Xanthobacter dioxanivorans: one gene and its partner. The protein of the gene in region 1 binds, or shares a complex with, the protein of each later gene. Links are inferred from orthologs where the notes say so. Each region holds a gene or a part of one and is shown on either strand. Other genes may lie near its edges.

Evidence for each region.
Region 2: the proteins of EZH22_RS20785 (region 1) and pabB are in contact, whole or in part, in a solved structure (PDB 8RP0), measured with the Escherichia coli proteins. The link is inferred for Xanthobacter dioxanivorans from one-to-one orthologs.

Annotation. Positions count from the first base shown.
Region 1 is NZ_CP063362.1:4,450,993-4,466,013, forward strand. What follows is about bases 6,388-9,266. They hold EZH22_RS20785 (anthranilate synthase component II), read left to right. Parts: upstream 6,388-7,465; coding sequence 7,466-8,068; downstream 8,069-9,266. Other genes in these bases: trpE (anthranilate synthase component I), read left to right, coding at 6,388-6,903; EZH22_RS20780 (hypothetical protein), read left to right, coding at 6,914-7,402; trpD (anthranilate phosphoribosyltransferase), read left to right, coding at 8,088-9,122; trpC (indole-3-glycerol phosphate synthase TrpC), read left to right, coding at 9,119-9,266. Outside these bases: EZH22_RS20750 (sensor histidine kinase NtrY-like), read right to left, coding at 1-904; EZH22_RS20755 (metal-dependent hydrolase), read right to left, coding at 1,218-1,934; EZH22_RS20760 (energy transducer TonB), read left to right, coding at 2,125-2,559; tpiA (triose-phosphate isomerase), read right to left, coding at 2,570-3,325; EZH22_RS20770 (peptidylprolyl isomerase), read left to right, coding at 3,485-5,380; more of trpE, read left to right, coding at 5,392-6,387; more of trpC, read left to right, coding at 9,267-9,910; EZH22_RS20800 (DUF2147 domain-containing protein), read left to right, coding at 9,983-10,402; cyclic pyranopterin monophosphate synthase MoaC, read left to right, coding at 10,527-11,015; EZH22_RS20810 (molybdopterin molybdotransferase MoeA), read left to right, coding at 11,063-12,277; transcriptional repressor LexA, read left to right, coding at 12,417-13,127; EZH22_RS20820 (hypothetical protein), read right to left, coding at 13,401-13,589; EZH22_RS20825 (ComEC/Rec2 family competence protein), read right to left, coding at 13,586-15,021. UniProt on the Escherichia coli protein: Part of a heterodimeric complex that catalyzes the two-step biosynthesis of 4-amino-4-deoxychorismate (ADC), a precursor of p-aminobenzoate (PABA) and tetrahydrofolate.
Region 2 is NZ_CP063362.1:4,264,977-4,279,945, reverse strand. Bases 31-2,857 are described here. They hold pabB (aminodeoxychorismate synthase component I), read left to right. Parts: upstream 31-661; coding sequence 662-2,053; downstream 2,054-2,857. Other genes in these bases: EZH22_RS19915 (GNAT family N-acetyltransferase), read left to right, coding at 2,841-2,857; EZH22_RS19920 (aminotransferase class IV), read left to right, coding at 2,050-2,841; EZH22_RS19930 (AzlC family ABC transporter permease), read right to left, coding at 31-413. Also shown: more of EZH22_RS19930, read right to left, coding at 1-30; more of EZH22_RS19915, read left to right, coding at 2,858-3,392; ATP-dependent Clp protease ATP-binding subunit ClpA, read right to left, coding at 3,642-6,092; ATP-dependent Clp protease adapter ClpS, read right to left, coding at 6,310-6,654; EZH22_RS19900 (phasin family protein), read right to left, coding at 7,088-7,447; EZH22_RS19895 (D-alanyl-D-alanine carboxypeptidase family protein), read left to right, coding at 7,741-9,672; EZH22_RS19890 (J domain-containing protein), read right to left, coding at 9,688-10,404; EZH22_RS19885 (vWA domain-containing protein), read right to left, coding at 10,561-11,310; panC (pantoate--beta-alanine ligase), read left to right, coding at 11,482-12,327; EZH22_RS19875 (hypothetical protein), read right to left, coding at 12,355-12,549; EZH22_RS19870 (amino acid ABC transporter ATP-binding protein), read right to left, coding at 12,738-13,454; EZH22_RS19865 (amino acid ABC transporter permease), read right to left, coding at 13,752-14,969. UniProt on the Escherichia coli protein: Part of a heterodimeric complex that catalyzes the two-step biosynthesis of 4-amino-4-deoxychorismate (ADC), a precursor of p-aminobenzoate (PABA) and tetrahydrofolate.

The DNA of each region.
Region 1 (15,021 bases):
TGGAATACATGAGCGCGAAGGCGACCTGCACATTGAACCGCCGCTCCTCCAGCGCCCGGTAGTCGGCGAGCGTCTCGCGCGTCACCTTCAGGTAGCCGATGACCCGCGGATCGATGGGCCGGGCCACATAGAGGTAAAGGTTGTCGAAGCCGGTGAGCGGCACCACGGCGCCGACGAAATCGGCATCCGACGGCAGGTAGATGATGGGCTGCTCGGCGCTCGCCTCGTTGATGGCGATGTCCGGGGGAACGGTGAACTCGCGGTCCATGCGAAGGTTGGCCCGATCCACCACCGAAAGGTCCTTGTGGATGAGCTGCGCCCCCGGCACGTTGCGCAGCGCCGCCTGCGCCGTGAGCACCTGGCGGAACTTCTCGATGTCGCTGTCGTAGGTCGACCGCATGCGCGACAGGTCGTTGGCCATGGCCAGCGCGTCGCCGCGAATGGAGAGCGCGTGCTCGCGCACATAGGTCTGCGCCACCGAGGCGGCGGAACCGACGATCTCCTGGGTCCGGGTGGAGAAATAGCGATCGAGGCTGCGGTCCAGCGTCAGGCTCGCCACCACGGCCACCACGATGGCCGGCACCACCGCCACGCCGGCGAACAGGGCGATGATCCGCACATGGAGCCGCGAAGCGGCGCGTCCCCGCGCCCGCGCCCTCAGGATCCGCCACACTTCCAGGCCGATGATGGCGAGGAGGATGAGCACCGCCACGCCGGACGCGCTCAGCACGCCCGCCACCACCTGCGGCGTCGGGACGATGGAGGTGAGCCCCATGAGGATGAGGAAGGTGGCCACCGCGAGCGCCAGCGACAGCACGACCACCACAGGCGCGAACAGGCGACCGGCGAGGCTGCGCCGCGGCCCTGTTCCCTGTGCGGCGTTCTGAACCGGTGCGTCCATCATATGGCCCGGGGTCCCCCATCGGTATGCCGCCGCGACTCAGTCCGCTGGCGAAGGTGATGCACTGGAACGACACTGGTGCAAAAATGTGACAGACGCACCCCCTCCCTGACTTTGTCGCCACTCTTCGTTGCGGACTGGTAACTGGGTGAATGAAATGATGTGTGGCGCCCCGGCGGCGTGGGCTTTGACAGGGCATCGGGTTCGCCGAATCGATGCGCGGCGGCCGCCGGCGCCGTTCGGTCCCGCCACAAAGCGCAGACGGCCGGCACCAAGGCCGGCCGTCGTCGACGAACCCCGACAGAGTGCGTAATGCTCAGATCTCGAAGGAGCCACCGCTCGGCGGTACCACCACCTTCACCGGATGACCTTCGAGGGCCGCCACGAAAGCGGAAGCATCGGGGACCAGCATCGGGAAGGTGGCGTAATGGCAGGGCACCACCACTTCGACACCCGGCAGGAAGCGCTTGACCGCCAGCGCCGCCACCTCCGGCCCCATGGTGAAACGGTCGCCGATGGGAATGAAGACCACCTTCGGCTGGTGGATTTCGGCGAGGAGCGCCATGTCCGAGAAGATGTCGGTGTCCCCCATGTGCCAGACGGTGGGCTCGCCGGGCGCCTTGATGATGAGCCCCGTGGGATTGCCGAGATATTCGGCGGGCTTGGCGTCGCCGCCCGAAGAATGATCGGCGCGCACCATGGTCACCGTGAAGCCGCCGGCATCCAGCGTGCCGCCGGTATTCATCATCCGCCCGACATTGCCGGCGCCTCGGGCGGCGAGGAAGCTGCACAGCTCCGGATTTGCCACCACGGGCAGGGTGCGGCTGGCGTCCGCGGCGTCCTCCACGAGGGAGATGGTATCGCCCACATGGTCCGAATGGCCGTGGGTGAGAAGGATATGCGTCACCCCGCGGGAGGCGTCCTCGACGGTGGAGTGAAAGGACGGGTTGCCGGTGAAGAAGGGGTCGATGAGCACGACCTTGTCCGCGAAATCGAGCCGGAACGCGGCGTGGCCGAACCAGGTGATCTTCATGGGATGTGCGCCTTTGGAATACGCGCCCTTCGGCGCTGTGAGCATGCGGGGCGCGGAGTATCCCGAAAGGTCCGGATGGGCGCAACGGCGGGTGGGCTGAACGATCACTCCCCACTGTCGCTGCCACCTGCGCCTTCACCGCCGCCGAATGAGCGGCTAGGCTGAAGGTCTTTTCCGGGCGGACGCTGCCATGAAGATCGCCTCGCCAAAGATCGCCCTGCCATTGTCGGCCGCGCTTGCGGCAATGCTTCTCGCCATCCCGGCGGGCGCCCAGGCACCGATGGTCCGCGTCCAGCCGTTTCAGAAGCCGGCCGTCGTGTTGACCCCGGATGAGATTGCAGCGTTCCGCACGCGCATTTTCAATTGCTGGGCGCGGCCCTACGCTCCCACCGGCGAAGCGCTGTCTGCGGTGGTGCTCATCAGGTTCAAGCCTGACGGCGGCCTCGACGGCGCCCCCAAGGTCACCGAGGTTTCGGCCAAGGACCCCACTGTCGCAAAGATGTTTGCCGACAGCGCCGTCAGGGCCGTGTCGAGATGCGCGCCCTTCTCGCAGCTGCCGGCGGAAAAGTACTCCGCCTGGCGGGAGATCGAGTTCCGGTTCGTGTCCGACCCTCCCCCGCGCTGAACGCCTGCGCTCACCCCTGCGGCGCGGCGCGGGCGATGGCGAGGAAATCGGCCGCCTTCAGGCTCGCCCCGCCCACCAGCGCCCCGTCCACGTCCGGGGTGGCCAGGAGGGTGGCGGCATTGTCCGGCTTCACCGACCCGCCGTAGAGGATGCGTATTCCGTCGGCCTCGCCGCCGAAGCGCTCGGCGAGTACGTGGCGGATGGTGCCGTGGATCTGCGCCACGTCGTCGGTGGTGGGGGTGCGGCCGGTGCCGATGGCCCAGATGGGCTCGTAGGCGATGACCAGGTTTGCCGCGCTCGCCCCGTCCGGCACCGATTGGCGCACCTGCCGCGTCACGATGGCCGCGGCCTCGTCGGCCTCGCGTTCGGCCAACGTCTCGCCGACGCAGACGATGGGGAGCAGGCCGGTCCGCCAGGCGGCCTTCACCTTGGCCTTCACGATGGCGTCGCCCTCCTGATGGTCGGCGCGGCGTTCGGAATGGCCGAGAATCACCGCCACGGCGCCGGCGTCCTTCAGCATCTCGGCGGAGACGTCGCCGGTGTGGGCCCCGCTCTCGGCCGGATGGCAGTCCTGCGCGCCGATCATGAGCCGGGTGCCGGCCACGTCCGCCGCGAAGGCGGCGAGGAGGGTGACGGGCGGACAGACGAGGAGTTCCACCGCCAGGGCCTCGGCACCGGCGGCCATGCCACGCAGCTCGGCCTTCGACTGGCGCAGGCCGTTCATCTTCCAGTTGCCCGCGATCAGCGTGCGGCGCGCGTTCGGCATGGATCCCCTCCGTATTGCGTCGGCCTTTCGTCGGGTCACCTACCAGAGCCCGGAGCCGGCCGAAAGGGGTGCGAACCTGCGCCGTTGCGGGGTCCCCGCCCCCTCCCTATGATGCGCCGCTTCCGCGCCGGCCCCCGGTGCTCTTCAAACGAATGAACGATGGTCCTTCAGACACTCCGCAAGGGCGCCTCCGGCTGGATCGCCAAGATTTTCCTCGTCGTGCTCACCCTCTCCTTCGTGGTGTGGGGCATCGCCGACGTGTTTCGTGGCTTCGGAACCACCACGGTGGCGAGCGTCGGCTCGACCGACATTTCCGCCGATGCGTTCCGCCGGCAGTATCTGGACCAGCTCCAGCAGCTGAGCCGGCGCGCCGGGCGGGCGGTCACGCCCGAGCAGGCCCGCGCCTTCGGCCTCGACCGGCAGATCCTCAACCAGATGATCGCCGACGCCACGCTGGACGAGAAGGCGGCCCGCCTCGGCCTCGCCGTTTCGGACGCGCAGGTGGCCCGGGAGATCGCCGACAACCCGGCGTTCCGTCCGCCCGGTGCTACGGCGTTCGACCCGGCCTATTTCCAGCAGCTGCTGCGGTCCAACTCCATCACCGAGCAGCGCTTCGTGGATTCGGAGAAGAAGCGCGCCGTGCGCGACCAGGTGCTCCAGTCCTTCGGGGCGGGCGTCGCCGTGCCCCAGGTGCTGCTCGATGCGGTGAACCGCTATGAGGGCGAGACCCGCGCCGCGTCCTATATCCTGGTGACGGCGGCCGTCGCCGGCCCCCTGCCCGCCCCCACCGAGGAACAACTGCGGGCCTATTTCGATGCCCACAAGATTACCTTCCGCGCGCCGGAGTTCCGCAAGATCGCGGTGCTGGCGCTGACCCCGGCGGCGCTGGCCGCCGGCGAGGCGGTGAGCGATGCGGACGCGCGGTCCTTCTACGATCGCAACCACGCCCGCTTCGGCACCCCCGAGCAGCGGGTGGTGAAGCAGATCGTCTTCACCGACGCGGCCGAGGCGAAGGCCGCATTCGAGAAGATCAAGGCCGGCACCCCCTTCGAGGAGGTGGCGACCGCGCGCGGCCTCTCCGCCAAGGACACCGATCTCGGGCTCGTCACCAAGGCCGGCATCCTCGACCCGAAGATCGCGGATGCCGCCTTCGCCCTCGCCGAGGGCGCCGTAAGTGAGCCCGTCGAGGGACGATTCGGCACCGCCCTCGTGGAGGTGACGAAGATTGTTCCCGGCATGCAGCAGCCCTTCGAGGCAGTGAAGCCGATGATCGTGGCCGACCTCCAGCTCGACAAGGCGCGCCGCGCCCTGCTCGACAAGCACGACGCGGTGGAGGACGAGCGTGCATCCGGCGCCACCCTCGCCGAGACGGCGCAGAAGCTCGGCCTCACGCTCCAGGTGTTCGACGCGGTGGACCGCTCCGGCCGCGATCCGGAGGGCAACATGGTGGCCGTGCCCGGCGGCGCCGACGTGATCGGCGGCGCCTTCGCCACTCAGCCGGGGGTGGAGACGGACACCGTCCAGCTGCCGCAAAACGGCGGCTTCGTCTGGTACGAAACCGCCGGCATCACGCCCGCCCGCGAGCGGACCTTCGAGGAGGCGAAGGCCGCCGTCACCGTCCGCTGGACCGAGGCGGAGACCGAGAAGGCGATCGAGGCCAAGGCCAAGGAACTGTTCGACAAGGCGCAGGCCGGAACGCCCCTCGCCGAGGTGGCGGGGGCCGCGGACCGGCCTATCCAGGTGGCCGAGCCGCTGCGGCGCGGCCGGGCGGAAGGACCCTTCTCCACGGAGAGCGTCGCGGCGGTGTTCGACGTGAAGGAAGGCGGCTTCGGCATCACCGCCGCAGCGAGCGAGCCTGACAAGGTGGTGTTCCAGGTGACCAAGGTCACCGTGCCCGAGAGCGCCCCCGAGGCCACCCAGGTGGCGGCCGAGCTGTCGCGCCAGCTGGAGAACGACCTGCTGATGCAATATCTGGACGCGATCCAGAAGGAGATCGGCGTGAAGGTGAACGACCGCGTCTACGCCCAGGCCGTGGGCGCGGGCACGGCGAACTAGGCGGGCGGCCCGTGAACGCTCCCGCCGACTTCGACCTCTTCACCGCGCGCTATCTCAGGGGCGAGGCGCAGGTGGTGGCGACCACCCTCGTCGCCGACCTGGAGACCCCCGTCTCGGCCTTCCTCAAGCTGGCCGGCGAGGAGCCCAACGCCTTCCTCCTGGAATCGGTGGAAGGCGGGCAGACGCGGGGGCGCTATTCCATGATCGGGCTCGCGCCCGATCTCATCTTCCGCGCCAGCGGCGACACGGCGGAGATCAACCGCAGCCCGGCGACCGACAAGACCGCCTTCGCCCCCTGCCCCGAGCCGCCGCTCGTGGCGCTGCGCGCGCTCCTGGCCGAATCCGCCATCGACCTGCCGGAGGGTGCCCCGCCCATGGCGGCCGGCGTGTTCGGCTATCTTGGCTACGACATGGTGCGGCAGATGGAGCAGCTCGCTCCCGCCAAGCCGGACCCCATCGGCGTGCCCGAGGCGCTGCTCATCCGCCCCACGCTGATGGTGGTGTTCGACGCGGTGAAGGACGAGCTCACCGCCGTCACCCCCGTGCGGCCCAAGGCCGGCGTCCCTCCCCGCGCCGCCTACGAGGCGGCGCTGGAACGGCTCGACAAGGTGGTGGCGGGCCTTGAACGGGCCATCGCCCATCCGGCGCCCGAGCCCTTCCACGGCGAGGTTTCCCCGATCTCCAACACCGGCGCGGCCGAGTTCTGCGCCATGGTGGAGACCGCGAAGGACTATATCCGCGCCGGCGACATCTTCCAGGTGGTGCTGTCCCAGCGCTTCGAGAGCCCCTTCACCCTCCCGCCGTTCGCCCTCTACCGGGCGCTCAGGCGGGTGAATCCGGCGCCGTTCCTCGTCTATCTCAACTTCGACGGCTTCTCGGTGGTGTGCTCCTCCCCCGAGATCCTGGTGCGGTTGCGCGGCGGCAAGGTCACCGTCCGGCCCATCGCCGGCACCCGCCGCCGCGGCGCCACCCATGCGGAGGACGACGCGCTGGCAACCGAGCTCCTGGCCGACCCCAAGGAGCGTGCCGAGCACCTGATGCTGCTGGACCTCGGCCGCAACGATGCCGGCCGCGTCTCGCAGATGGGCACGGTGAAGGTGACGGACAGCTTCTTCATCGAGCGCTACAGCCAGGTGATGCACATCGTCTCCAACGTGGAGGGACAGATCGACGCCCGCTTCGACGCCATCGACGCGCTGGCGGCCGGCTTTCCCGCCGGCACCGTCTCCGGCGCGCCGAAGGTGCGGGCGATGCAGATCATCGACGAGCTGGAGAAGGACAAGCGCGGCATCTATGCCGGTGCCATCGGCTATTTCGGCGCCAACGGCGAGATGGACACCTGCATCGTCCTGCGCACCGCCATCGTGAAGGATGGTCGCATGTATGTGCAGGCTGGCGCCGGCATCGTCTACGACTCGGTGCCCGAGAGCGAGCAGCAGGAATGCGTGAACAAGGCCAAGGCCCTGTTCCGTGCCGGGGAAGAGGCGGTGCGCTTCGCCGCCCGCGCCGGCAAGGGGCAGTGAGGGGATGGGCATGCCCTTGCGCCTCGTATCCGCACTGCGGGACCTGGTGCGGGACGGCACGCTCGCTGCCGGCGTTCTGGCCTTTGCGCTGCCATGGCCGATGTTCCACTGGATGGTCGGGCAGCTTCACCGGCCGCCGAAAGCGACGGCGGGGTTGATGCTGAGTGCCTGCATGACCATTCTGGTCGTGCCCCTGTGGCGCCGGGTCGCGCTGCGGCGCGGAAATTTTTATGCCGGCGGCGGATGCCTCGCGGCAGTGACCGCGTGGGGCGGGACTGTCGTTCTCATCTGGGTGTCGGTCATTGTCGTCGCGCTCGCATCGTCGAACGGCGTGCTGGCCAGCTTCACCACCGGTGAGCGTCTTTCCCATGGACTGGGCACGGGCATGTTCATTTCAGCCTTTGTCGCCGTCGCCACGTTCCCGACCATGCTTGCGCTGGCCGGTCTCGCCCTCATCATCGGGTGGCGCGGTAGCGGGGAATTTGAAACAAGGGCGTAGGCAGGCTAGGCCTACTCCTCACCGCCCGTTTTTCCGGCATTCACCTCGCCCGTTGGACACGCCATGACCACCGTCACGCTGATCGATAATTACGACAGCTTCACCTACAACCTCGTGCACTATCTGGGCGAGCTCGGCGCCACCGTCACCGTCCACCGCAACGACAAGGTGACGATCGAGCAGGTGCTGGCCGAGAAGCCCGACGCCATCGTGCTGTCCCCCGGTCCCTGCACCCCCAACGAGGCTGGCATCTGCTGCGAGCTGATCGCCAAGGCGGGGGACAAGGTGCCCATCTTCGGCGTCTGCCTCGGCCACCAGGCCATCGGCCAGGTGTTCGGCGGCGACGTGGTGCGCGCCCCCACCCCCATGCACGGCAAGATGAGCGAGATCCTGCACGAGGGTAAAAGCGTGTTCCGGGGCATCAACCACCCCTTCCAGGCGACGCGCTACCACTCCCTCATCGTTGAGCGGGATACGCTGCCGGAGACGCTGGAGGTGACGGCGCACACGGCGGACGGGCTCATCATGGGCCTCGCCCACAAGAGCCTGCCCATCCATGGCGTGCAGTTCCACCCGGAGAGCATCGCCTCGGAGAATGGCCACGCGCTGCTGCGCAACTTCCTGGAGATCGCCGCCGCCTTCAACGCCGGGAAGGCCAAGGGCTGAGCGCGGGAGAGGACACCACATGGACCAGTTCAAACCCCTGCTCGGCAAGGTGGCCACCGGCGCGAGCCTTTCCCGCGACGAGGCTGCCTACGTGTTCGACGCGATGATGTCGGGCGAGGCGACGCCGTCGCAGATGGGCGCGCTGCTCATGGGCCTGCGCGTGCGCGGCGAGACGGTGGAGGAGATCGCCGGCGCCGTCTCCGTCATGCGCGCCAAGATGCTGCCCGTGGAGGCACCCGACGGGGCGGTGGACGTGGTGGGCACGGGCGGCGACGCCTCCGGCTCCTACAACATCTCCACCTGCGCCGCCTTCATCGTGGCGGGAGCCGGGGTGCCGGTGGCCAAGCACGGCAACCGGGCGCTGTCGTCCAAATCGGGGGCGGCGGACGTGCTGGCGGCGCTGGGCGTGCGCATCGACCTCGATCCGGCGGGAATCTCGCGCTGCATCGGGGAGGCCGGCATCGGCTTCATGTTCGCCCCGTCCCACCACCCGGCCATGAAGCATGTGGGCCCGACCCGGGTGGAAATGGGCACGCGCACCATCTTCAACCTTCTGGGACCGCTCTCGAATCCCGCCGGCGTCAGGCGGCAGATGGTGGGCGTGTTCGCCAAGTCCTGGATCGTGCCGCTGGCCGAGGTGCTCAAGGCGCTGGGGTCGCAGAAGGCGTTCGTGGTGCACGGCTCGGACGGGCTGGACGAAATCACCATCTCCGGCGGAACGGACATCGCCGCGCTGGATGGCGGCCACATCCACACCTTCACGGTGATGCCGGAGGACGTCGGGCTGAAGCGCCATCCCGCGGAGGCGCTGAAGGGCGGCGATGCCGTGCATAACGCCGCGGCGCTGCGCGCGGTGCTGGACGGCGCGGAAGGGGCCTATCGGGACGTGTCGCTTTTCAACGCCGCGGCCGCCCTCGTGGTGGCGGGCCGGGCCAAGGACCTGACGGAGGGCGTGGCCCTGGCCCGCACCAGCCTCGACACCGGTTCCGCCCGCGCCCGGCTCGAACATCTCGTGGCCGTATCCGAAAAAATGGCGCCGGAGGCTGCGCAATGACCGACATTCTGAAAAAGATCGAAGCCTACAAGCGCGAGGAGATCGCGGCGGCCAAGCGCGCGCATCCGCTGGCGGAGATCGAAGCCGCCGCCCGCGCCGCCCCGCGCGTGCGGCCGTTCGCCGGCGCCATCGCGCAGAGTCTCGCGGAGGGACGCACCGCGCTCATCGCCGAGATCAAGAAGGCCAGCCCCTCCAAGGGCCTGATCCGGGCCGACTTCGATCCCCCGGCGCTGGCCCGCGCCTACCAGCGCGGCGGCGCCACCTGCCTGTCCGTGCTCACCGACACGCCCTCCTTCCAGGGCGCGCCGGAATTCCTCGGCTCGGCGCGGGCCGCGGTGAGCCTGCCGGTGCTGCGCAAGGACTTCATGTACGACACCTACCAGGTGGCGGAAGCCCGCGCCTGGGGAGCGGACTGCATCCTCATCATCATGGCCGGGGTCGACGATGCCCTCGCCCTCGAGCTCGCCGCCGCAGCCACCGCCTACGGCATGGATGCCATCGTCGAGGTGCATGATGACGCGGAACTCGACCGGGCGCTGGCCCTGCCGTGCCGGCTCATCGGCATCAACAACCGCAACCTGCGCACCTTCGAGACCACGCTGGAGACCTCCGAGCGCCTCGCCCCGCGGGTGCCGGCGGATCGCATCGCCATCGGCGAGAGCGGCATCTTCACGCCGCAGGACGTGGCGCGGCTGGCGCAGGTGGGCATCGGCACCATCCTGGTGGGCGAGAGTCTCATGCGGCAGGAAAATGTCGCATCAGCCACCTGCCAGCTCCTTAAGGGCTAAGGTTGCCCTAAACGTAAAGTTCCGCCTTAATGCGCGCGACGGCCAAAGAAGCCGCACGCATGGAGGAACCTTATGAACACGCGTCTCTTCGCCGCCTTCGCCCTTTGCATGCTTATGACGGCACCGGCGCTCGCCGCCGATCCCACCGGGCTGTGGCAGACCCCGAGCCGCAGCGGGCAGGTGGAAATCTCCCGATGCGGCGCCAATCTCTGCGGCCGCCTCGTCTCCTCCGAAGGGCTCAAGGCCGATCCCGCCCTCAAGGACGTGAACAATTCCAACGCGTCCCTGCGCAGCCGGCCGCTGAAGGGCGTCACCATCCTGTCGGGCTTTTCGGGCGGGCCGAAGGAATGGACGGGCGGCAGCATCTACAATGCCGAGGACGGCAAGACCTATTCCGGCTCCATCACGCTCGACGGCGACGACACGCTGAAGCTGCGCGGCTGCATCGTCGCCCCGCTCTGCAAGACCCAGAGCTGGACGCGCCTGCGCTGAGGCCGGGTCCACCCCGCCATCATCCCCCGGCACGTCCGGGGGAGCCTGCCGAGGTGGACAGGGCCGGCTGCGACCGCCATCTTCGCCGGAAGCGAAGATCGATTCCGGGACGCACAGCACGCCCATGGCCAGCCTGACCCATCTCGACGACCAGGGCGCCGCCCGCATGGTGGACGTGTCCGACAAGGTCGCGACCACCCGCGAGGCCCTCGCCGAGGGGCGCGTGGTGATGGCGCCGGCGACCCTCGAGCTCATTCTTTCCGGCAACGCCAAGAAGGGCGATGTGCTCGGCGCCGCGCGTCTCGCCGGCATCATGGCGGCCAAGCGCACCCACGAGCTCATTCCGTTGTGCCACCCGCTCATGCTCACCAAGGTCGAGGTGGAGGTGTCCCCCGATCCCGCCTTGCCGGGCCTCCAGGTGACGGCGCGGGTGAAGACCACCGGGCAGACGGGCGTGGAGATGGAGGCGCTCACGGCGGTTTCGGTCGCCTGCCTCACCATCTATGACATGGCCAAGGCGGCCGACCGTGGCATGCGGATGGAAGGCATAAGGCTTCTGGAGAAATCCGGCGGCCGCAGCGGTCATTTCCGCGCCGACCCGCCGACCGGCTGATACGACGGGCCCATGGTGAAACCAAGCGCGAGAGCAGGAGGCGCGTGATGGCGCTGATGAGCGTCGAGGAGGCCATCGGCCTCGTCACGGCCGAGGTGTCCGCCCTCGGCACCGAGGATGTGCCCGTGGCTGCGGCCGCCGGGCGCGTGCTGGCCCGCGACCTCCTGGCTCGCCGCACCCAGCCCCCCGCCGATATGTCGGCCATGGACGGGTATGCGGTGCGCGGAGCCGACATCGCCGAAACGCCGGCCCGCCTTGCCGTCATCGGCGAATCTGCGGCCGGTCGGCCATTCGCCGGGCCGGTGGGTCTGGGCGAGGCGGTGCGCATCTTTACCGGCGCGGTGGTGCCGGAGGGCGCCGATACGGTGGTGATCCAGGAGAACACCGCGCGTGACGGCGCCATCGTCACCACCACCGCGCCCACCGCCACTTTGCGCAACGTGCGCCTGAAGGGCTGCGACTTCACGGCCGGAACGCCCGGCCTTGTGGCCGGGCGGCGCCTCACCGGGCGCGACATCATGCTCGCCGCCGCCATGGACCACCCCACGCTCCCCGTCGCCCGTCGCCCGCGCGTGGCCCTGATGCAGACGGGGGACGAACTGGTGCTGCCGGGCCAAGGCACCGGCAAGGACAGCGAGATCGTCGTCTCCAACGCCTTCGGCCTCGCCGCCCTCGCCCGTCGTGCCGGCGCCGAGGTGACCGACCTCGGCCTCATCGGCGACGACCTTGCGGCTATTCGCGCCCGGGTGGCGCATGCGCTCTCCGGCGCGTTCGACCTGGTGGTGTCTTCCGGCGGCGCGTCGGTGGGCGATCACGATCTCATGGGGCCGGCGCTGCGGGCGGAGGGCGTCGACCTTTCGGTGCACAAGATCGCGCTCAGGCCGGGCAAGCCGCTGATGTTCGGTAGCCGCGGCGGCGTGCGCGTGCTTGGCCTGCCGGGCAATCCGGTGTCCTCGCACGTCTGCGCCATGGTGTTCCTTGTGCCCCTGGTGCGCGCGCTGCAGGGCGATGCCGCGCCCGGCCCTCTCGCCGCCCCGGCGCGCCTCGCCGTGGACGTTCCGGCCAACGACGCCCGCCGCGACTTCATGCGGGCGCGGCTGGAGCGCCATGCCGACGGATCGGCGCGCGTGACCCCTTTCGCCTCGCAGGACAGCGCCATGCTCAGCGTGCTTGCGGCGGCCGACTGCCTGCTGATCCGCCCGCCTTTCGCCCCCGCCGGCAAGGCCGGAGATCCCTGCGAGATCATTCCGTTCGACGATTGATCCCGCCTTAACCGTGCGTTCACTACTTGCGGAACACAAAAGGAACAGATAAGAACTGTTCATGATTTGTTTCGCGGCGCGCAGGGCTGGGGCGCCGGAGTGAACCGGAGCGCACGCGGCGCCGCTAGGGGGCAAGAGAATGCTGACGCGCAAGCAATATGACCTGCTTCGCTTCATCCACGAGCGGTTGAAGGAAACCGGCGTGCCCCCCTCCTTCGACGAGATGAAGGAGGCGCTGGACCTGAGGTCGAAGTCGGGCATTCACCGTCTCATCACGGCGTTGGAAGAGCGCGGCTTCATCCGGCGCCTGCCCAACCGCGCCCGGGCGCTGGAAGTGGTGCGCCTGCCGGACAGCGTGGCTCCGGGCCTCGCTGCGGCCCACAGCGGCGGGCGCGGCTTTTCCCCATCTGTCATTGAGGGCAGCCTCGGCAAGGTGCGCCCCGCCTCCGGCGACGACGAAACGGCGCCCACGGTATCGGTGCCGGTCATGGGCCGTATCGCCGCCGGCACGCCCATCTCCGCCATTCAGACCCGCAGCCACACCCTCAACATTCCCCCCGAGATGCTGGGCAGCGGCGAGCACTTCGCCCTGGAAGTGCGCGGCGACAGCATGATCGAGGCCGGCATCCTCGACGGCGACACGGTCCTCATCCGCAAGTGCGAGACCGCGGAAACTGGCGACATCATCGTGGCGCTGGTGGACGATGAGGAAGCCACCCTCAAGCGCCTGCGCAAGAAGGGGGCCTCCATCGCGCTGGAAGCCGCCAACCCGGCCTACGAGACCCGTATCTTCGGTCCCGACCGCGTGCGCATCCAGGGCCGCCTCATCGGCCTGATGCGGCGCTACTGACGCTCCGGCGCCTTTGCGTTCTTCTCCCCCGCGGAGAGGAATGGGGTGAGGGGCGGCGACGGTCGCCATGCTCAACGGGGCCGGTTCCTTCGGGAATGCAGCTCCTCACCCCGACCCTTCTCTTCAACAGTCAGCGTCCGGGCCTCGCCCTGCGCGGCGGCGCACATCCCTGCGTGGGCGCAGGCGCGTCATTCCGTCACGAAATGCCCTCCTTGGTCGTGGGGGCGAACGTGAGGTGCGGAAATGAGGAGGTCGCCGAAAGGCCGCGGACGCTCACGGGGATGCCGCGTCGGCTTCGGCATCCTCGGCAGTGCCGACGCTCACCTCGGCCGGCGCCGGCGGCAGGCGTGGCATCCAGGGGCGCTGGACATGGGGGCGGCGCGTCGGCTCCTCACGCCAGATGCCGTCCTTCAGGAAGTAGGCGAGCGTGCCGGTGCGGGCCAGCGTGGCTGGCGTGATCACCTTGGCGGGGCAATCGGCAGGGGGGCGTCGCGGGTGACGACGATGCGCGATTCAAGGCAGTCCGCCTCCAGGCTTTCCGCCCGGCGCGAGACGGCGATGGTGCCGCCGTCCGGCAGCGGCGCCGTGCAGCCGAAGGCGTCGCAGGAGAAGGCGGAGGCGAGGGTCTTGTCCGCCGCTGTCCGCCTGTCGCCCTCACGCGTCATCCATTGCTCCACGATGAGCTTCTGGCCGCGCGCGCCGATCACCGAAAGGCGACCGTCGGCGCCGCGCACGGCCACCGCCTGCGCATCCGGGGCGATGAGCATGTCCGGTCGTGGCGGCGGCCCCGCCAGTGCGAGGGCAAGGCCGAGGGGGACGATGGCCACCGCCGTCAGGACCCCACGCAGCAGGCAGAGGGCGAGCAAAGCGAGGCTGAGCAGGCAGAGCGTCGCCGGGCCCACCGCATCGAGGCGCACGTCCGCGCCCGGCAAGGCGGCGATGCGGTCGGACACCGCGACCATGATCTCGATGCCCCACCCCATCACCGGCCAGGCGAGATGGTCCCATCCGAAGGGCATCAACAGCACGCCGAGGAGGCCGAACGGCATCACCAGGAACGACACCGCCGGCATGGCCGCCAGATTGGCGAGGAGGCCATAGGGGGCCACCCGCTGGAAATGGAAGACCCCGTAGGGCGCCGTGGCGAGGCCCGCGACCAGGGAGGTGAGCGCGGTTCCGCCCACCAGCACCACGATCCATACCAGCACCTGTCCGGCCCAGCCGTCCGGCCGCGGCACGGCGCGCAGGGGCCGCAGGCGCTCATAGGCGGCCACCAGCGCCAAGGTGGCGGCGAACGACATCTGGGTGCCGGGATCGAGCACCGCCTCGGGGGTGAGGGCCAGCACCACCACCGCCGCCACCCCCACCGTGCGCAACGTGAGTGCGGGTCGCCCGGCCAGCACGCCGGACAGCACCAGCGCGGTCATCACGAAGGAACGCTGCGCCGGCACGTCGTTCCCCGAAAGCACGAGATAGGCGGCACTGCCCGCCAGGGCCACCACGGCGGCGAGGGACTTGATGGGAAAGCCCAGCGCCAGCGCCGGCACCATGGCGAGCGCGGCGCGCACGAGCGCAAACAGCGTGCCGGCCACCAGGGCCATGTGCAGGCCGGAGATGGACAGGATGTGGGTGAGGCCCGACACCCGCATGCTCTCCTCCACGGACGGCGGGATGGCGGAGCGATCACCCGCCACAAGCGCCACGGCGATCTCCGCCGGGGTCCCGGAAAGGGAAGCGCGGATGTGCCGGGCGAGGCCGTCGCGCGCCGCGTCCACGCCCATGGCGACGCGCACGGAAAGGGGGGGATCCGCCGCCGGCGCCGGTTTCGGCCGGCCGAGGCCGTAGCCGACCCCGCCGATGCCCCGGAACCACGGCGCCCGGCCGAAATCGTGCG
Region 2 (14,969 bases), 180 kb from region 1 along the record:
CGGGGCAGCAGGCGAAGACCTTCGAGCCAGACCGTCATGGCGACATAATGGGCACAGATCAGCTCGGCCGGCAGGCTGCGGCGGGTGCCGCGCATATGGGGCGCGATGGACACCACCATGGGCAGGAGGCGCATGGAGGACAGCGCCACGGCGAGCGCGAGGGCCGGCAGCGCCGTGCCGGACACCAGGCCGCCGATCAGGATGAGCTGCGCCGGCAGGGCCCATATGAGAAAGGTGGAGGCGAGCCCGGCGAACAGCGGAAAGCCGACGCTCTGCAGCACCGCGCCGAAGCCGAGATAGCTGGCGAACAGAACCAGGGCCGGCACGGAGAGCGCGTGCCCGGCGCCGCGCAGGAACCAGGCGGCCGGCGCGTGGTGCTCCCGGTGCGGAGAGGAGTGAGCTGGGCTGGACACACGGCACTCGTGGCTGGGGAGGGGCTGTGGCGAGCGGTCGCAGACGGCGATCCGTCCCTGCCATAGCACCAAGCCGCCCGGCCACGGAACCGCGCTCAGCGCAGAGGTCGGCAAAAGGGCATGCGCGGCCCCACGCGTGACGCCCACGGCGGCAATGGAAGATCCGCGCCCGCCCGATTGCCCCCCCGATTGCCCCCGTCGTCCCGGAACGCCATCTTGGGCCCAGCGTCTCGAATCGGTCGCCTGCCGTGCTCATCGTTGAAATCCCGTACCGCGACCCGTTCGCCGCCTTCCACGCCTTCGCCGGTGCGCCCCATTGCGCCTTCCTCGACAGCGCCGCCCCGGGCGACCCGCGGGCGCGCTGGTCCTACATCGCGGCCGACCCGTTCCAGGTGATCGCCTCGGATGCGGCCGGCGTCACGGTGGACGGCGCGCGGGTCGCGGGAACGCCGTTCGACGTCCTCGCCCAGGTGCTCGCCGCCTGCCCGCTCGCGCCGGTGCCCTCCCCGGTGCCGTTCCGCACCGGGGCCGTCGGCTTCCTCGGCTACGAGCTCGGCCGGCACCTGGAGCGGTTGCCCCCGCCCCGCCCGGCGTCACCGGCCCTGCCGGAGATGGTGCTCGGCCTCTATGACACGATCCTGGCCTTCGACCGGCAGGCCCAGCGCGCCTATCTCCTCTCCAGCGGCCTGCCGAAGACGGGCAGCGCCGGGGAGGCCCGCGCCCGGCGGCGAGCGGACGAGATGATCGAGCGCCTCGCCGGCGCGCCGGCCGCGGCACCGCCCGCCGACTTCACCCGGCGCGGCCACTTCAAGCCCGATCAGCCGCGCGCAAAGGTGGAGGCCTCCATCGCCCGGGTGATCGAGTACATCCACGCCGGCGACATCTTCCAGGCCAACCTCACCCAGCAGATGCGGGCACCGGTGCCGGACGGCCTGCCGGACCTCGCCCTTTACGCCCGCCTGCGCGCGCTGAGCCCGTCGCCCTTCGCCGCCTTCCTGCGCTGCGGGGCCGACATGAGCGTGCTCAGCGCCTCGCCCGAGCGCTTCCTCTCGCTCGCGCCCGACGGCCGGGTGGAGACGCGGCCCATCAAGGGCACCCGCCCGCGCGGGGCGGACCCGGCCGAGGATGCGGCCCTGGCGGCGGAGCTTCTGGCCTCGCCGAAGGACCGGGCCGAGAACCTGATGATCGTGGACCTGCTGCGCAACGACCTCTCCCGCGTATCGCAGGTGGGCAGCGTGAAGGTGCCGGTGCTGTGCGGCCTGGAGACCTTCGCCAGCGTTCATCACCTCGTCTCGGTGGTGGAGAGCCGGCTGAAGGCCGGTCTCGGCCCGGTGGACCTGCTGAAGGCCTGCTTTCCCGGCGGCTCCATCACCGGCGCGCCGAAGATCCGCGCCATGGAGATCATCCACGAGCTGGAACCCACGCCGCGCGGGGTCTATTGCGGCTCGGTGGCCTGGATCGGCTTTGACGGCGCCATGGATTCCTCCATCGTCATCCGCACCATCACCCGCAAGGGCGATACCCTGCTCGCCCAGGCGGGGGGCGGCATCGTCGCGGATTCCGATCCCGCCGCCGAATATGAGGAGAGCCTCGTGAAGCTCTCGCCCTTGCTGCGCGCGCTGTCCGGGGACATGCGATGAAACTCTGGCTCTCCGGCGCGCTGGTGGAGGAGGCGCAGGCGTGCGTCTCGCCCCTCGACCGCGGCTTCACCCTGGGCGACGGCCTGTTCGAGACCCTGCGGGTGAAGGCCGGCGCGATCCTGCGACGCGAGGCACATCTCGCGCGCCTCGCCGCCGGCGCGCGGGTGCTGGGCCTTGCCCTGCCCGCCGCCGGCCTCGGCGCGGCTCTCTCGGCCACGGCGGAGGCGAACGCCCTCTCCGATGGCGTGCTGCGCCTCACCATTACGCGCGGCATGGGCCCACGCGGGGTGCTGCCCCCGGCGGCTCCGGTGCCCACCGTCGTCATCACCGCCGCTCCCCTGCCGCCGCCTTCGCCACCGGCGCGCCTCGTGATCGCCGAGGGCACGCGGCGCAACGAGCGCTCGCCCCTGTCGCGGGTCAAATCCCTGAACTATCTCGACAACATCCTCGCCCGGCAGGAGGCCGCCGGGTGGGGCGCCGACGACGCGGTTCTCCTCAACACGCGGGACCGGGTGGCCGAGACCTCCATCGCCAACCTGTTCGCGGTGCTCGGCGGGGAGCTGGTGACGCCGCCCTTGTCGGAAGGCGTGCTGCCGGGGGTGATGCGGGCCGCAGTGCTGGCCGAGGGCGCCATCGAGCGGCCGATCACCCTCGCGGAGCTGGTGACGGCGAGCGAGATCTTCCTCACCTCTGCCCTCGGCATCCGCTCCGTCCGGGCGCTGAAGGGCCGGGATCTTCCGGGCTTTGGGGTGGCGGAGCGCCTGCGCGGGCGCATCGTCGGCGCGTGATGGCGTCCCTGCCCGCCTTCGCCACCCAACGCCTGCGGCTGCGCCCCTGGCGTTCCTCCGACCGTGACTGGCTGTGGCGCATGCAGTCCAACCCCGCCACCATGGAATTCCTCATGCCAGTGCCCGACCGCGCCGCGAGCGACGCGGTGGCGGACCGGGCAGAGGCGCATTTCACCCGGAACGGCTTCGGGCTGTGGGTCGTGGAGGTGCCGGGCGTCACCGACTTCGCCGGCTATGCCGGGCTGGTTCACGTGCCTTATGAGGAGCACTTCACGCCGGCCGTGGAGATCGGCTGGCGCTTCGACCCCGCCTTCTGGGGCCATGGCTATGCCACCGAGGCGGCGCGCGCCTGCCTTGGCTACGGCTTCGGGCCGCTGGGGCTGGAGGAAATCGTCGCCATCACCGTCCCCGCCAACCGCCGCTCGCGGGCGGTGATGGAGCGGCTCGGCATGACGCAGGTGGACGGTGGCGATTTCGACCTGCCCTCCATCCCCGAGGGCCACCCCCTGCGCCGGCAGGTGCTCTACCGGCTGCGGGGCGGGCAGGGATGAGCGTGGACGAGCCCGAGCCGGGGACGGACCGCCGATGACGATACGCTCGCGGCACGCACCGTGAGGTTCACGGCACGCTGACGGTTCGACCGCGGGGCGTCATCCCGCCTTCGCTCGGCCCGGCGCGCGCCTGTTGAAAATGCGCCGGAGCCGGTCGACGACTGAAGCGACCTTGCCCGCGCTCCCTCGGGTGCAAACGAAAAGAGGCGGCCGAAGCCGCCTCTTGCCCGATTGTGGACGGCGAAGGTGTCAGGCCTTCACCAGTGGCAGCTTCGGCACCGGGCTGCCGGAGCGGCCCGAGCCACCCGGCTTGGGGCCGCCCTTCGGCGACGGCCGGCCCGGCTTGGCGGACTTCGCCTTGCTGGCCGGCTTGCGCCGCTTGGCCGGAGCCGCGACGATCTTGTCCGGCTTGGGGGTGACGGGGCCTTCGGGGAACTCGAAGCCGAGCTTCGACTCCTTGCCTTCGCCCTCCACCACCACGCGGACATGCCCGCCGTTCTTGAGCGCGCCGAACAGCACCAGGTCGGCGAGCGGGGTCTTGATGAACTCCTGGATCACGCGGGCCATGGGCCGCGCGCCCATCTGCTCGTCGTAGCCGCGATCCACCAGCCAGGTGCCCGCCTCGTCGGAGAGCTCGATGGTGACATTGCGATCCGCCAGCTGGGCTTCCAGCTGGAGCACGAACTTCTCCACCACCTGGGTGATGATGTCCGTGCTGAGGTGGCCGAACGCGATCACCGCGTCGAGCCGGTTGCGGAACTCCGGCGCGAAGGTGCGGTTGATGGCCTCCGAATCGTCGCCCTCGCGCTTGCTGCGGGTGAAGCCGTAGGCCGGCTTCGACAGGTCCGCCGCGCCTGCGTTCGTGGTCATGATGAGAATCACGTTGCGGAAGTCGATCTGCTTGCCGTTGTGGTCGGTCAGCTTCCCGTGGTCCATCACCTGCAGCAGGATGTTGAAGAGGTCCGGATGGGCCTTCTCGATCTCGTCCAGCAGCAGCACGCAATGCGGGTTCTGGTCGACGCCGTCGGTGAGCAGGCCGCCCTGGTCGAAGCCCACATAGCCGGGAGGCGCGCCGATCAGGCGGCTCACGGTGTGGCGCTCCATGTACTCCGACATGTCGAAGCGCAGGAGCTGCACGCCGAGAACGGAGGCCAGCTGCTTGGCCACCTCGGTCTTGCCGACGCCGGTGGGGCCGGAGAACAGGTAGCTGCCGATGGGCTTCTCCGGCTCCCTGAGGCCCGCGCGGGCGAGCTTGATGGAGGCGGCGAGCGCATCGATGGCCTTGTCCTGCCCGTAGACCACGCGCTTGAGGGTGGTCTGCAGGTTGCCGAGGACCTCTGCATCGTCCTTGGAGACGGTCTTGGGCGGGATCCGCGCCATGGTGGCGATGGTCGCCTCGATCTCCTTCAGGCCGATGGTCTTCTTGCGCTTGGCCTCCGGCAGCAGCATCTGCGCCGCGCCGGACTCGTCGATCACGTCGATCGCCTTGTCCGGCAGCTTGCGGTCATGGATGTAGCGGGCCGAGAGCTCCACCGCGGCCTTGATGGCCTCGTTGGTGTAGCGCAGCTTGTGGTAGTCCTCGAAGCAGGGCTTCAGGCCCTTCAGGATCTCGATGGCATCGGCCACGGAGGGCTCGGCCACGTCGATCTTCTGGAAGCGGCGGACCAGCGCCCGGTCCTTCTCGAAATACTGACGGTATTCCTTGTAGGTGGTGGAGCCCATGCACCGCAGGGAGCCGGAGGCGAGCGCCGGCTTCAGCAGGTTGGACGCGTCCATGGCCCCGCCCGAGGTTGCACCCGCGCCGATGACGGTGTGGATCTCGTCGATGAACATGATCGCGTTCGGATAGGCCTCGATCTCCTTCACCACCTGCTTGAGGCGCTCCTCGAAATCACCGCGATAGCGCGTGCCGGCGAGCAGCGCGCCCATGTCGAGGGAGAAGACGGTGGCGGTGGCGAGCACCTCCGGTACGTCGCCGTCATTGATCCGCTTGGCGAGGCCCTCGGCGATGGCGGTCTTGCCCACGCCGGGGTCGCCCACGAACAGCGGGTTGTTCTTCTGCCGGCGGCAGAGCACCTGGATGGTGCGCTCGATCTCCTTGTCGCGGCCGATGAGGGGATCGATCTTGCCCTCGTGCGCCTTCTTGTTGAGGTTCACGCAATAGGCATCGAGGGCATCGGCCTTCTTCTTGGTGTCGTCGCCGGCCTTGGTTTCCGTCTCCTCGTCGGCGCCGCGCACGGGGCGGCTCTCCGACATGCCGGAGCGCTTGGCGATGCCGTGGGAGATGTAGTTGACCGCATCGTACCGCGTCATGTCCTGCTCCTGCAGGAAATAGGCGGCGTGGCTCTCGCGCTCGGCGAAGATGGCGACCAGCACGTTGGCCCCGGTCACCTCCTCGCGGCCGGACGACTGCACATGGATCACCGCGCGCTGGATGACGCGCTGGAAACCCGCGGTGGGCTTGGAATCGTCGGAGCCGGACTGGACGAGATTCTCCAGTTCCGTGTCCACGTATTCGATGAGATTGCGACGAAGCTTCTCCATGTCCACGTTGCAGGCCCGCATCACGGCCGCAGCGTCCTGGTCATCGACCAGGGAGAGAAGCAGATGCTCGAGGGTCGCGTATTCGTGGTGGCGTTCGTTGGCGAGGGCCAGAGCGCGATGGAGCGACTGTTCGAGGCTGCGAGAGAATGTAGGCATCGACACCTCTTTCGCGCATCGCTCCCGGCCTGGATGACCCCCGCGGCTTTAAGGAGCGTGTGCACCATTCACACAAACTTCGTACCGGATGCCGCAGTGCGCAAGTCCCTCATTTGCCGGAAACGCCTCCCCGCCCCTTCCCGCTGCCCCTTGCCGCCTTGCTGCTACGCCGCGCCCAGCCTCGGCTTGCACCGGGTTCAGGCACGCTTCGAGCCGACTACTTTTTTTCCATCACGCACTGGAGGGGGTGCTGATGCTTGCGGGCGAAGTCCATCACCTGGGTCACCTTGGTCTCCGCGACCTCGTAGGTGAAGACGCCGCACTCGCCGACGCCATGATGGTGCACATGGAGCATGATGCGGTTGGCCTCCTCGCGGTTCTTGTTGAAGAACCGCTCCAGCACATGCACCACGAATTCCATGGGCGTGTAGTCGTCGTTCAGCAGCAGCACGCGATAAAGGCTCGGCCGCTTGGTCTGCGGCTTGGTGCGGGTGATGACGGCGGTGCCGGGGCCGTCGCCGCGCCTTGGCTTGTCCGGCCCGGCCATCTTGGCGGGGCGCATCGACTGGCGCGAAGAAATCAAAAGGGAAGTATGCATGATGTCCGTCGCGCGCTGTCCCGCGCCTCCAGCTGACGCTTGGAGCGAGGCGCAGGTCCAATGGGCTGGAATATAGGAAACGTGACGCTTTTGCGCCAGTGCCGGCCGGCGCGAAAGCCGCTCCGCATGGGCGCGTCCATTCCCCGCGCATCCATCCGGCCCGCGCCGAAGACGCGCCCTCGCGCGGCGTCGCCATGGCAGGCAAGCTTCAGGGTGCGGTCGGGACGATGCTCGTCGGCACGGATGCGGAGCCTGCAAAAAAGCGGAGCTCGAAAAAATAAAGGGCCCGAATGGATCGGACCCTGGATCGCCGGCGCTGCGTAACGCGAGACTGCGCCTTCTGCGAATGTGACCGGTCGGGGGAGACGCTACGAAAGACAGCCCCGACCGTTCCGGGTCACTGAGTGACCTTGAAAGGCGTCTCGAAGGGCTTGTACGCGCCGAAGCTGCTCTCGAAGGGCTTGTAAGCCTCTTTCGCCAGCTCGGTGTAGAGTTCGCCGATCTTGGTGGCCTGGGCCACGGCGCCCTCATAAGCCGACTTCAGATAGGTCTGCTGGATCTCGATGGCCTGCTCGAGGGTCTTGGCGCCGAGCAGCTTCTCGAGGGCAGCGGTGCCCTGCTCGAAGGAGGTCTTGGTGTAATCCGCGATCTCAACCGCGATCGCCTGGGCGCTCTTGGAGAGCGTGCCGAAGCTCTTCACAGCGGCTTCGATGTTGTCCTTGCTGAGCTTCTGCAGCTCTTCCGGGCTCTGAACCATGGGTGTCCCCTTTGCTTGCCGGCCTGACGCTCCGGCCTCGCGTCGAGCGGATTATCGCTCCGCTCAGTTGTGGATATTATGCACTGCACCATAGAAGTCAAGCGATTTTGTGCACCGCACAATATGGCAGTGACGCCCGGTTTACGCCTTGGTAACTCCGCGTTTCTACGGTCAGAGCCTGGTCGCTTCCTCAAGCTCTCGGTGCGACGCAAAAGCCTCGGTCAAGGCTCGTCGACCAAACGGGCGCGGGAAATGGTTCGAATTCTGCGACCGACGATACGGGGCACACGTAGATGCGTACATCGTCCGCCGGCCTTCCTTTCGCTGCGAAAGCCCTTGCTTTCGCGGTGCTCGCGGCCTTTTCCCTGACCGCGACCCTGGCCGAAGCGAAGCCGCGCAAGAAGACCTACGTGGAGCGCTCCCGGGACCGCTCGAAGGCGAAGCCCACGTCGAGCGCATCCGCGGCCGCCCGCGAGGACGCCGGCCGCTGGCATTACGGTTCTTCCGCCATCATCGTGGACGCGAATACCGGCAAGGTGCTCTACGAGGACAATGCGGACGCCTTGCGACATCCTGCCTCAGTCACCAAGATCATGACCCTCTATCTGCTGTTCGAGCAGTTGGAGGCCGGCGCTCTCAAGCTCGACAGCCCCCTCGACGTCTCGGCCAAGGCGGCCTCGCAGCAGCCATCCAAGCTCGGCGTGCGGCCGGGGTCCACCATCGAGGTGGAGGACGCCATCAAGGCGCTGGTCACCCGCTCGGCCAATGACGTGGCGGTGGTCATCGCGGAGAATCTCGGCGGTTCGGAATCCGACTTCGCCGACATGATGACGCGCAAGGCCCGCGCCCTCGGCATGAGCCGCACCGTGTTCCGCAACGCCTCCGGCCTGCCGAACCCGAACCAGGTGACCACGGCGCGCGACCTCTCCATTCTCGGCCGCGCCATCCAGGACCGTTTCCCCAAGCAATACAAGTACTTCTCGACCCGCACCTTTTATTACCGCGGTCAGGCCATTGGCAATCACAACCGCCTGCTCGGGCGGATCGAGGGCGTGGACGGCATCAAGACCGGCTACACCCAGGCCTCCGGCTTCAACCTCGTCACCTCGGTCAAGCGCGACGGCCGCTTCCTTGTGGGCGTGGTGCTGGGCGGGTCCAGCGCCGGCTCGCGTGACGCACGCATGACCAGCCTGATCAGCCAGAACCTGTCCGTCGCCTATGCCGGCATGCGCACCGCGCCGAGAGTCACCGAGGTGGCGGAGGCCGCGATCCCGGTGAGCACCGCCTCCATCTTCCCGGCGCCGAAGCCGGTGGCCGTCGCCCGCACCGAGGAGATGCCACACGCCGTGGCGCCCCTGCCCAAGCCGCAGGTGGCGGAGCTCGCCCCGGAGCCGGTGACCACTGCTTCGCTCGGCGGCGCCGGCGGCAAGGTGCAGCCCGGCTCGTCGGAGCCGATCCGCCCGGTCACGGTGAAGACCGTCTCCATCTCCCGCACGACCGCCTCCGCCTCCGCCGCGGCGGCTCCTGCTCCTGCCCCTGCCCCCACGCCCGCGCCGGCCGTCGCCATGGCCCCCGCGAACCCCGGAACGCCGAAGGGCGTGCTCGGCTATCTCGGCCCGTCGGGTGCCGCGCTCTCGCCCGCCGCCGCCGCCGCGCAGGCGGCCGCCGAGGGTCGCTCCCGCAACACCCATCCGAAGACCGCGGATGCGGCACCGGCCGTCGCGCCCGCGTCCAAGGACCAGACCCGCTATGCCCCGCCGGCGCCGCGCGCCGCGCCCGATGCCTCCGAACAGGCGCTGCGCGCCGCGCGCATCGCCGCCATGGAGCCGGACGACCCCTACGCCCGGACCCTGCGCGCCGCACAGTCGACGTCCGGAAGCTCGGCGGCGGCAAAGCCCGTGCGCACCGCCTCCCTCGCCCCGATGGCGGTGTCGTCGGCCCCGGCCGCCCCGGCTCCGGCACGGACCGCCGCGGTCACGCATTCCGGTTGGCAGATCCAGATCGGCGCCTTCGGCGGCGAGCGCGAGGCTCGGGCCAAGCTGGATGCCGCCAAGGCCCGGGCCAAGTCCATCCTCGGCGGCGCCGACGGCTTCACGGAGAAGGTGGCGAAGTCCGGCTCCGACCTCTACCGCGCCCGCTTCGCCGGCCTCAGCGAGAAGTCGGCCCGCGAGGCCTGCCGTTTACTCAAGCGTAACGACTTCGACTGCATGACTATTAGGAATTGAAGTCGCGCGCGAGAATCAGGCATGTTTGCTCAAGATCACGTCCTTGGCTCGATTGATCTTCGCCGCCAGATAGCTGGATCCGCCATGATCGGGGTGGAACTTCTTCATCAGGTCCCGGTGAGTCGCGCGGACGCTGGCAGCGTCCGCTCCCGGCTGAAGGCCAAGGACCTGATAGGCTTCCTCTTCGGTCATCGTGCCGCTGTCCGCGGCCGCGCGGCCCATGTTCCCGCCACCCGCGTCGCCCTGCGCGTGTTCACGCCAGGCGGGCGCCCGGCGGTCGAGATAAGCTTCGAGTAAAGCAAGGGACTGCGCGTCGCACATGGCGCGCAGGGCGAGCAGCTCCGGCACATCCACCGTATCCAGCCCGCGTCCCGCATAAGGCCCGGCCACGATCTGGCCACTCATCGCCCCCGTGGCATGATCGAGCTGCATTTCCAGGACCGCCGTGCGCACCCGCGACGTGCGGCCGGCCCGCCGCTTGCGGAACAGGCTTCCGAGAAGGCCCCCCACCCCGTTCGGGTCGAGCCGGCCGAGCAGGGCGATGCCCACCACCGCGAGTGGCACGGCCGCGGTGAAGCGGCCCATGGCCAGCGCGCCCACCGCACCCAGCATGGCGGCATAGGCCAGCGAGCGCATGAGGATGGCGGCGAGCACCTTGGGATCGCTCTTGGTCCATACCTTCAGGCCGTAGAGGCCGATGGCCAGCAACAACGCCCCGGCGATCAGGCTGATCACGCAAAACTCCTTCTCATGCCATCGGCGCCGGTCTTCGACCGGCGCCGGGTGGATTTTGCTCCGGCGCCGCGCGGCTCAGGCAGGACCCAATGAGCCGAGCTTATCGGCCCTTGAGATCGGGCGGGCAACGGCAGGCACCGATCCGCGCCCGGCTCAGCGGCCGGCGCCACCGGTGCCCAATGCCGCAAGCAGATGCCGCGCGCCCGCATCATTGCGCGCGGACAGGGCGGGACGCCCGCCCGCCGCATAAGCGGCGACGGCGGCGAGCAGCTGGCGCAGCTCCGCCGCCGCCCGGGCGTCGAAGTGGCAATAGGCGCCGCCGGTGACCGCCGCAAGCCGGCGGAACACCTCCTCGACACGGGTGTCATCGCCTTCCTGGAACATGAACAGGCGCACGCCGCGCAGGGCCAGCTGGCCGGCCGCGGCATCGAGCGTGGCCACGTCCTCCTCCAGCGCGTCGCCGACGAACACCGCCGCCTTGAGGCCCGAACGCTCCGCCTCCCGCGCCAGATGGCCGAGCACCCGGTGGATCTGGGTGAGGCCGGGCAGGCAGGAGATGCGGCGCATCAGGCCGCCGAGGGTCGCAGCGTCGCGCACGAAGGGCGAGGCCCGGCATTCGCTGCCGCCGCGATAATAGACGATCTGCATGTCCAGCCCGCCATGGGCGGATGCGGCCGCGAACATGTCCGCCTGGATGTCGCAGGCGAGCGTCCAGGTGGGCTGCCGCGACCCGGTGGCATCCAGCGCGAAGGCGAGGCGCCCGCGCCCGTCGGCCGGTCGCGCCGGCGGCATGGCACGGGCGGCGGCGAGGAAGCGCTCCACCTCGTCGGCGCGCGACACCTGCGCGCCCTGATCCTGCTTCAGCGGCACGCCTGTGCCGGATGTCCCGTCCCGCTTGCCCATCTCGACCTCTTTTTCCACACATAGGCCGACGCCGACGCGGAACCAAGGGGCGGCCGACGGCGGGGCCTTGCGATGCGGCGCGCGCGAAGACGGTTGATGACGACGGGACGACGCCCTATCTCCTCTCCGCGGCGGCACCGAGCGCGGGCCGCCACGGCGAGGGCTGGGACGATGGCGACGTTGCCGAAGGTGGTGGGCCGCATCCGTGATCTGCGGGCGGCGGTGGGCGGCTTCAAGGCGGAGGGGGCGCAGGTCGCGCTCGTTCCCACCATGGGGGCCCTTCATGCCGGGCATGTGGCGCTGGCGGAGAAGGCGCGGGAGATCGCCCAGCGCACGGTGGTCTCCATCTTCGTCAATCCCACCCAGTTCGCGCCGCACGAGGATTTCTCACGCTATCCCCGCACGCTGGAGGAAGACCTGTTCAAGCTCGCAGATGTGGGCGTGGATCTGGTCTACGCCCCGACGGCCACCGAGATGTATCCCGCAGGCTTCGCCGCGCGCATCGAGGTGGGTGGCCCCTCGGCGGGGCTCGAAAGCGATTTCCGGCCGCATTTCTTCGGCGGGGTCGCCACCGTGGTGGGCAAGCTCTTCATCCAGTGCGCCCCGCACTTCGCGGTGTTCGGCGAGAAGGACTACCAGCAGCTCAAGGTGGTGACCCGCCTGTCGCGCGATCTCGACCTCGGGGTGGAGGTGGTCGGCCTGCCCACCATCCGCGAGGAGGACGGGCTGGCCCTGTCGTCGCGCAACGCCTATCTCGACGAGGAGCAGCGCCGGATCGCGCCGGTCATCTACACCGCCCTCGCCCGCGCCGCCGACGCGATCCGTTCCGGCGCACCGGCCGATGCGGCGGTGGCCACGGCGCGCGGAATGATCGAGGCGCTCGGCCTGAAGGTGGACTATGTGGCCGCCCGCAACGCCGACACGCTGGCACCCCTGAAGGATCGCGGCGAGCCCGTCCGCCTGCTCGCCGCCGCCTGGCTCGGCGACACCCGTCTCATCGACAACATTCCCGTGTGAGCCTGCGGCGCGGCGGCGCGCCCTCGCTCAGACCGCGCCCACATAGCTCGCCGCAAATCCGACGATGACGAGCAGAACACCCACGGCGAGGATGACCAGCACGCGGCCGGAGGTGACGCCCTGGCGCGCCTTGGAGGATGCCGTTACCGGCGCACCCTGGCTGGTCCGGCCGTCGGGACTGCGGAACTCGCGCTCCTGGCGCGCCTCGTTGGGATCCTGCATGGCGATCTCCTTATCCGGTGGGCTTGCGCTGACCGATAGGAACGCCGCTGACGACGGATGGGTTTCCTCCACCCTTTCGGCGCCGCCCCCCACGGCCCCCTCCGATCCGGCCGGAGGGTGAGAGGTGACGCCGAAGCGATACCAGGCCGATGCCGTGGCAGGCCGAGCCGCCAGTCCCGGCCGGGGCCTCAGTGCAGGATCTGGCTGAGGAACAGCCGGGTGCGCTCGTGCTGCGGGTTGGAGAAGAAGGCGTTGGGCTCGTTCATCTCGATGATCTGGCCCGCATCCATGAAGATCACCCGGTTCGCCACCTGCCGGGCGAAGCCCATCTCGTGGGTCACACACAGCATGGTCATGCCGTCCTGGGCGAGGCTCACCATGGTGTCGAGCACCTCCTTCACCATTTCCGGATCCAGCGCCGAGGTGGGTTCGTCGAACAGCATGATGCGCGGGCGCATGCACAGCGCCCGCGCGATGGCCACGCGCTGCTGCTGACCGCCGGAGAGCTGGCCGGGATATTTGGCGGCCTGGTGCGGGATCTTCACCTTCTCCAGGAAGTGCATCGCCAGGTCCTCGGCCTCCTTCTTCGGCATCTTGCGCACCCACATGGGGGCGAGCGTGCAGTTCTCGAGGATGGTGAGGTGCGGGAACAGGTTGAAGTGCTGGAAGCACATGCCCACCTCGCGGCGGACCTCGTCGATGCGCTTCAGGTCGTCGGTGAGCTCGATGCCGTCGACGATGATGCGGCCCTTCTGGTGCTCCTCCAGCCGGTTGATGCAGCGGATGAGGGTGGACTTGCCCGAGCCCGAAGGCCCGCAGATGACCACGCGCTCGCCACGCCCCACCGTGAGGTGGACGTCGCGCAGCACGTGGAAGTCGCCGTACCACTTGTTCACGCCGATCATCTCGACGGCGACCTTGGGGGCGTCGGCTTCCACCTCGGCAATAACGGGATCAGTACTCACGTCGCGCCCCTTCCTGGAGCCCGATCCGGTCCCATGGCCGCCATGGGACGGGAAAAACGGGCGCCGCCTTTGAGTTTCAGAGACGGATTTGCCGGTGAGGTTGGCCAACCCCGCCGGATCCGGCGAAAACGCGTCAGAGCCGGATCCGATCGGTGAATCCGCCTCTTTCAAAAAACGAGAGGGCAATTCACCGGCCCGAGGGAAACAGAACCCGTTTCCCTCGGGCCGGATCGCGCTCTAGTGCCGCTGTGCCCGGTCGAGGCGCTTCTCCAACGCCATGGAATAGCGGGACATGCCGAAGCAGAAGACGAAATAGACGATGCCGGCGAAGCCGAAGCCGGTGAACAGGGTGGTTGGCGAGGCCCAGTTGGGATCGGTGAAGGCCGCGCGCATGGCGCCGAGAAGGTCGAAGATCGACACGATCAGCACCAGTGTCGTGTCCTTGAACAGGCCGATGAAGTTGTTGACGATGCCGGGGATCACCAGCTTCAGCGCCTGCGGCAGCACCACCAGCCGCATCATGAGGGAGGGCCGAAGGCCCACCGCCATGGCGCCCTCGTACTGGCCCTTCGGGATGGCCTGGAGGCCGCCGCGCACCACCTCCGCCATGTAGGCCGAGGCGAACAGGGCGACGCCCACCAACGCCCGCAGCAGCCCGTCGATGGTGAAGCGGCCGGGCAGGAACAAGGGCAGCATGTAGGTGGCGAAGAACAGCACGGTGATGAGCGGCACGCCGCGCCAGAACTCGATGAAGATGATCGAGGCGGCCTTCACCAGCGGCAGGCTGGAGCGCCGCCCGAGCGCCAGCAGGATGCCGAAGGGCAGCGATACGGTGATGCCGGTGACCGCGATCACCAGGGTGACGAGCAGCCCGCCCCACAGGCGGGTTTCCACCTGCGGCAGGCCGAGGGGCACGTCCACCACGAACAGCACCACGGCGAGCACGGCGAAGACCGTGAGCGTTGTCTTCGCCGCCGAGCGCGCGCCTTCCGCCCCGGAGAGGAAGCGGGAGATGCCATAGGCGATGGCGGTGACAAGCACGGTGGAGGCGACGAAGTCGAGCCAGAATGCGATGCTCAGGCCGCTCTTGGCGGCGGGCGCCGGAAACAGGGCGCCGAAACCGAGATTGCCGAGCAGGAAGCGCTGGAGATCGAGGTCGCCGCCGGTGAGCAGCACGAACGCCGCCACCGGAAACACGCCGAAGAAGGCGATGGCGTTGAGCCGCTTGTAGGGCAGCTTCTGGATCAGCAGCGGCAGCAGCAGGAGGGCGCCGAGCCAGTAGACCACGTTCACCCGCCAGCGCTCCGCGGCGGGATAGAAGCCGTAGATGAGCTGGTCCAGCTTGGCCCAGACGAAGGGCCAGCAGGCCCCCACCGGCCGGCCGAGCTTTTCGGCGAGGCAGGCGTCGCGGCTGGTGCCGGTCCACACCGCGTCCACGATGAAGAACTTTATCAG